2 regions of the Streptomyces rubrogriseus genome follow, and region 2 is predicted to be linked to the other one. Evidence: riboswitches for the same ligand, from Rfam matches in the RefSeq annotation. Region 2 holds a riboswitch; the other holds the start of a gene.
The links. Region 2 has a riboswitch for glycine ahead of gcvP (aminomethyl-transferring glycine dehydrogenase). Riboswitches for the same ligand answer to the same signal wherever they lie in the genome.
Positions count from the first base shown of each region.

Region 1: it holds a riboswitch for glycine, as region 2 does, so the genes downstream of both, gcvT (glycine cleavage system aminomethyltransferase GcvT) here and gcvP (aminomethyl-transferring glycine dehydrogenase) in region 2, are expected to answer to the same signal.

Region 1 is NZ_CP116256.1:6,826,827-6,830,221, reverse strand. Features, by position in the region: gene gcvH (glycine cleavage system protein GcvH) at 1-338, opposite strand, end outside; gene gcvT (glycine cleavage system aminomethyltransferase GcvT) at 486-1,604, opposite strand; glycine riboswitch at 1,644-1,759, opposite strand; glycine riboswitch at 1,760-1,853, opposite strand; gene Sru02f_RS30590 (AAA family ATPase) at 2,031-2,699, shown strand; gene Sru02f_RS30585 (enhanced serine sensitivity protein SseB) at 2,779-3,395, shown strand, end outside.
Region 2 is NZ_CP116256.1:2,739,011-2,742,405, forward strand. Features, by position in the region: gene Sru02f_RS12160 (DNA polymerase IV) at 1-796, shown strand, start outside; gene Sru02f_RS12165 (PRC-barrel domain-containing protein) at 706-1,089, opposite strand; glycine riboswitch at 1,240-1,335, shown strand; gene gcvP (aminomethyl-transferring glycine dehydrogenase) at 1,514-3,395, shown strand, end outside.

The DNA of each region.
Region 1 (3,395 bases), 4.1 Mb from region 2:
AGGTCGGCGGGCTCGTCCGTGACCTTCACCTTGAACAGCCAGCCGCCCTCGAAGGGGGCGCTGTTCACCAGCGACGGGTCGTTGACGACGTCCTCGTTGACCTCGGCGATCTCACCGGAGACGGGGGAGTACAGGTCGGAGACGGACTTGGTCGACTCCAGTTCGCCGCAGGTCTCGCCCGCGGTCACCGAGTCGCCGACCTCGGGGAGCTGGACGAAGACGACGTCACCGAGCGCGTTGGCCGCGTGCTCCGTGATGCCGACCGTCGAGACGCCGTCCTCGGCGCCCGACAGCCACTCGTGCTCCTTGCTGTAGCGCAGCTGCTGGGGGTTGCTCATGGCCTGAATTCTCCTGTACGCGAGGAAGTGGCTGGTGAAGGGGGTGAAGGGGGTGACGAGGGAGCGCTGAGTGACAAGGGTGACTCAGGGGGGCAGCCGCGGAGGGGCGGCACCCCGTGTCCGCTGGCTGCTTCTGTCTGCTTCTGTCTACTTCTGGCGCTTGTAGAACGGCAGCGCCACGACCTCGTACGGCTCGTGGCTGCCCCGGATGTCCACGCCCACGCCCTCGGTGCCCGGAGCCGCGTGCGCGGGGTCGACGTACGCCATGGCGATCGGCTTGCCCAGCGTCGGGGACGGAGCGCCGGAGGTGACCTCGCCGATCACCTCGCCGCCCGCGACGACCTGGTACCCGGAGCGCGGGACCCGGCGGCCCTCGGCGACCAGGCCGACCAGGACGCGGGGCGGCCGGGAAGCGGCGCGCTCGGCGGCCTCGGTCAGCGCGGCGCGCCCGACGAAGTCGCCCTCCTTCTCGAACTTCACCACCCGGCCCAGACCGGCGTCGAACGGCGTCAGCGCGGTCGACAGCTCGTTGCCGTACAGCGGCATGCCCGCCTCCAGGCGGAGCGTGTCCCGGCAGGACAGGCCGCACGGGATCAGCCCCGCGCCCTCGCCCGCCTTGGTCAGCGCCTGCCACAGCCCGACGGCGTGCTCCGGCTTCACGAACAGCTCGAAGCCGTCCTCGCCGGTGTAGCCGGTGCGCGCGATCAGCGCCGGGACGCCCGCGACCGTGCCGGGCAGCCCGGCGTAGTACTTCAGGCCGTCCAGGTCGGCGTCGGTGAGCGACGCGAGGATGCCCGGGGACTCCGGGCCCTGCACGGCGAGCAGCGCGTAGGCGTCGCGGTCGTCGCGCACCTCGGCGTCGAACCCGGCCGCCCGCTCGGTCAGCGCGTCCAGGACGACCTGGGCGTTGGAGGCGTTGGCGACGACCATGTACTCGGCCTCTTCGAGCCGGTAGACGATCAGGTCGTCCAGGATGCCGCCGTCCTCGCGGCAGATCATGGTGTAGCGCGCCCGGCCCGGCTTCACGGTGCCGATGTTGCCGACCAGCGCGAAGTTCAGCAGCTCGGCCGCCTGCGGCCCGGTGACGGTGATCTCACCCATGTGCGACAGGTCGAAGAGACCGGCGCGGGTGCGCACCGCGACGTGCTCCTCGCGCTCGGAGCCGTAGCGAAGCGGCATGTCCCAGCCGGCGAAGTCGGTCATCGTCGCGCCCAGCGCGCGATGCGTGGCATCGAGCGCGGTACGGCGCAGTTCGGTACTGCTCATCGGTCGGTCGTCTCCCAGGACAGGACGTGGCGAGGTCGGTCCTCCCCATCTGTCATCGGAACCTGAGAGGTTCGCCACGGCCACCGGAGTACGGCGAACAGGGCTTGCACCTTGGGTGGGACCGCCGTCGGGGGCGGTCCGCTTTTCAGATGTGCCTCGCCCGCGCGGTAACGGGGCCTGAGAGATTCAAGGGAGGGACTTGCTCCTTCGGCGCCCCGGCGCGGCCGGGGACTCTCCCGCGCGGATTCAAACGGCCGGTATGCAGTTGGCGCCGCCATCATTGCACGCCCGGGCGATCCGTGGCAGACCGTGATCTGTAACCGGCTTGTGGCAGTAAGCGAACGAAAACGCGAGACCCGCGCATTACCTTCTCTTTACACTCGACGGGGAGGTACTCGTGTACCGCCCCAGGGGAGGACGATCACGGTGAACAGGACCACGGCGTACGCCACCACCTCGGGACTCGCGCTGCCCAAGCAGCCGGCCGCCCCGGCCCCCGAGGCATGCGCCCCACTGACCGCACCCGTCGTCCGCGACCTGAGGGACCGCGACGGCCGCAGCCCGCACGCCCTGCTCTTCGGACCCCGGGACCTGGTGGTGATCACCGGCCTGCCCGGCAGCGGCAAGTCCACGCTGATGCGGCGCACCGTGCGCGGCGGCCGCATCGACTCCCAGGACACCCGCGACCGCTGGGACCGCCGCATGCCGCGCCTCCTGCCCTACACGCTCTACCGGCCCCTCGTCCGCCTCGCCCACTACGCCGGACTGCGCCGCGCGCTGCGCTCCGGCGAGGGCGTCGTCGTGCACGACTGCGGCACCCAGGCCTGGGTGCGCGGCTGGCTGGCCCGCGAGGCCCGCCGCCGGGACGGCACCCTGCACCTGCTGCTCCTCGACGTCGCTCCCGGCGAGGCCCTGGCCGGCCAGCGCGAGCGCGGCCGGGGCGTCTCGCGGTACGCGTTCCTGCGGCACCGCACGGCCAACTCCCGCCTGCTGCGCGCGGTGACCGAGGGCACCCTGCCCGCGGGCTGCTCCTCGGCGGTCGTCCTCGACCGGGCGGCAGCCGACACCCTGCGCCGGATCGCCTTCACGGGGTGACGCACGGTAGGGCTCCGGGGCCGAACGGGTTAGCCTTTCAGCCACGAACGGCGGTACCAGGCAGGCGGTAGGTAGGCAGATGGACTTCCCGGCACAGGCGCACCCCCACCCGCACGGCGGGTGGCCAGGCAACGAGCTGGAGGAGGTGCTGTCGGCCTCCCTCGGCATCCCGTCGGCCGGCGGCCGGATCGTGGAGGTCCTCGGCCGCAGCTTCCTGTGGATACCCCTGCCGAACGGCGGCGGCCCGCACAGCGGCCCCCTCGACCTGCCCTCGCTGGAGATCGACGGCCAGGCCTACGTGCCGGTGTTCAGCTCGGAGGAGCAGCTCCGCCAGGTCGCGGGCGCGCACATGGCGTACACCATCGCCCCCGCCGCGGAGTTCGCCCGCGGCCTGCCCCCGCAGGTCGGCATCGCGGTGAACCCGGAGGGCGTGGTCGGCATCCCGCTGCCGCCGCCCGCCGTGGCCGAGCTGTGCCGGGCCGGGCGCACCCCGCTGGACGGGCCCTCCTCCGGCGGCCGGGTCCGTCTCTTCGAGCCGGACTGGCAGGACGACCCGGTGGACTTCCTGGCCGCGGCCTCCGCCGAGTTCGCCGCCACCGGCGTCGTACGCAGCGCGCGCCGCTGCATGGCCGCCGTCGAGACCGCCGACCCGGTCCTGTTCGTCGGCGTCGAACTCACCCACTGGGAGGGCGACGC
Region 2 (3,395 bases):
GGTGCGGCTGCTGGGCAAGGCGCACGGCCACGCGCTCTACGCCATGGCGCTGGCGCGGGACGAGCGTCCGGTGGTGGCCGAGCGGGAGACCAAGTCGGTGTCCGTGGAGGACACCTACGACGTGGACATCCACGACCGGGTGCGGGTCGGCGTCGAGGTGGGGCGGCTGGCGGACCGGTGCGTGCGGCGGCTGCGCGCCTCCGGACTGTCCGGGCGGACCATCGTGCTCAAGGTGCGCAGATACGACTTCTCCACGCTCACGCGCTCCGAGACCCTGCGCGGCCCCACCGACGATCCCGCGGTGGTGCGGGAGGCGGCCGCCAGACTGCTGGACTCGGTGGACACCACGGGCGGCGTGCGGCTGCTCGGGGTGGGTGTCAGCGGGCTCGCCGACTACACGCAGGAGGACCTGTTCGCGCAGGCGGCGGGGGACCGGGCCGAGGAATCGGCCGAGCAGCCCGAGACCGAGCCCGCCGAGGAGCACAGACCCTCGCCCGCCGAGCGGCGGTGGCCGGCGGGGCACGACGTGCGGCACACGGAGCTGGGGCACGGCTGGGTGCAGGGCAGTGGTCTCGGGCGGGTCACCGTGCGGTTCGAGACGCCGTACTCGGAGGTCGGGCGGGTGCGGACCTTCGCGGTGGACGACCCGGAGCTGACGCCCGCGGATCCGCTGCCGCTGGTCGCCGACGCGGAGGACGGGGCGGGTCAGCCCTCGTCGGGGCCCTTGCCCTTGCCGGCCAGCTTGCCGAAGTCGTGGTCGGGAGGCGGGGGAGCGGCCGCCACGTCCAGGCCGTAGTGGTGGTAGAGCTGGAGTTCCTGTTCCGGCGAGAGGTGGCGGCCGACACCGAAGTCGGGCGCCTCCTTGATCAGCGCCCGGTCGAAGGGCACGCGCAGGGCGCCGTCGACCAGCTCGCTGGGCTCCAGCGGGACGAAGGCGTCCCTGCTGAAGAGACCGGTCCGTATCGCCGCCCACTCGGGGACGCCGGTGGCATCGTCGAGGTAGACCTCGTCCACGGTGCCGATCCTGGTGCCGTCGCGGTCGAACGCCTTGCGGCCGATCAGGTTCCGCGGATCGATGTCAGTACGCACGGGGCCCTCCACTTGATCGCACCACTGGGCCGGACTGGGGTCGCACACCAGCCGCCTAATCATCCGTAAGTACTACAAAAGGGCACAAATGCCCGGTCGGCCACTCGAAGTCCGTGCGGCGACCTCGCTGGTACGCTGGCAAACGGCTGCTGACCCCGCGCGGGAGAGTCCTCCGGACATCACCGGAGGCGCCGAAGGAGCAAATCCTCCCCGGAATCTCTCAGGCTCACGTACCGCACGGACGAGGTCACTCTGGAAAGCAGGGCGGGTGTCGACGGCTTCCGCTCTCACCGACGGTGAAAGCCGGGAGAGCCCCAGGGCTCACCCGGTGAAGCTCTCAGGTTGAGATGACAGAGGGGGAGGCCGTCCGGGTACCCGCGCCGTGGTGCCCCACGAAGGTCGTCAGACCAGGAGGCCTCCGCAAATGACCGCCCATCGCACCCCGCTCTCCGAACTCGAACAGGCCATGCCCTTCGAGCAGCGCCACATCGGCCCCGACCACGAGGCCCGGGCCAAGATGCTCGCGCAGGTCGGTTACGGTTCGCTCGACGAACTGACGGCCGCCGCGGTGCCGGATGTGATCAAGAACGCCGACGCGCTGGACCTGCCGGGCGCGCGCTCCGAGGCGGAGGTGCTGGCCGAGCTTCGTTCGCTGGCCGACCGCAACCAGGTCCTCGACTCCATGATCGGCCTCGGCTACTACGGCACCTTCACCCCGCCGGTCATCCTGCGCAACGTCATGGAGAACCCGTCCTGGTACACGGCGTACACGCCCTACCAGCCGGAGATCTCCCAGGGCCGTCTCGAAGCCCTGCTGAACTTCCAGACGATGGTCGCCGAGCTGACCGGCCTGCCCACCTCCGGCGCCTCGCTGCTCGACGAGGGCACCGCCGCCGCCGAGGCGATGGCGCTGTCCCGGCGCATGGGCAAGAACAAGAAGGGCCTGTTCCTGGTCGACGCGGACGCCCTGCCGCAGACCGTCGCCGTGATACGGACCCGCGCCGAGCCGACCGGCGTCGAGGTGGTCGTCGCCGACCTGAGCGCGGGCATCCCGGCCGAGGTCGCCGAGCGGGAGATCAACGGGGTCCTGATCCAGTACCCGGGTGCCTCCGGAGCCGTCCGCGACATCAAGCCGGTGATCGACCGGGCGCACGAGCTCGGCGCGCTCGTCACCGTCGCCGCCGACCTGCTCGCCCTCACCCTGCTCACCTCGCCCGGCGAGCTGGGCGCGGACATCGCGGTGGGCACCACCCAGCGCTTCGGCGTGCCGATGGGCTTCGGCGGACCGCACGCCGGTTACATGGCCGTGCACGAGAAGTTCGCCCGCAGCCTCCCCGGCCGCCTGGTCGGCGTCTCCGTGGACGCCGACGGCAACAAGGCCTACCGCCTGGCCCTGCAGACCCGCGAGCAGCACATCCGCCGCGAGAAGGCCACCAGCAACATCTGCACCGCGCAGGTGCTGCTCGCCGTCATGGCCGGCATGTACGCCGTCTACCACGGCCCCGAGGGCCTGCGGGCCATCGCCCGCCGTACCCACCGGTACGCCACGATCACCGCCGCCGGTCTCGCCGCGGGCGGCGTCGAGATCGTCCACGGCTCCTACTTCGACACCGTCACCGCGCGGGTGCCCGGCCGGGCCGACGCGATCGTGCACGCCGCCCGCGAGAACGGCATCAACCTGCGGCTCGTCGACGCCGACCACGTGTCGTTCGCCTGCGACGAGACCACCACGCGCGCCCAGGTCGGCGGCGTGTGGCACGCCTTCGGCGTCGAGGGCGACATCGAGTCGCTGGACGCGGAGACCGCGGAGACGCTGCCCGAGGCGCTGCTGCGCACCGACGACTTCCTGACCCACCCCGTCTTCCACCAGCACCGCTCCGAGACCGCGATGCTGCGCTACCTGCGCCGCCTGGCCGACCGGGACTACGCGCTGGACCGCGGCATGATCCCGCTGGGCTCCTGCACCATGAAGCTCAACGCGACCACCGAGATGGAGCCGGTCACCTGGCCCGAGTTCGGGGCGCTGCACCCCTTCGCGCCCGCCGAGCAGGCGCAGGGCTACCTCACCCTCATCCGCGAGCTGGAGGAGCGGCTCGCCGAGGTCACCGGGTACGACAAGGTCTCGCTCCAGCCGAACGCCGGGTCGCAGGGCGAGTTCGCGGGCCTGCTCGCCGTACGCGGCTACCACCGGGCCAACGGCGACGAGCAGCGCACCGTCTGCCTCATCCCGTCCTCCGCGCACGGCACCAACGCCGCGAGCGCCGTGATGGCCGGCATGAAGGTCGTCGTCGTCAAGACCGCCGAGG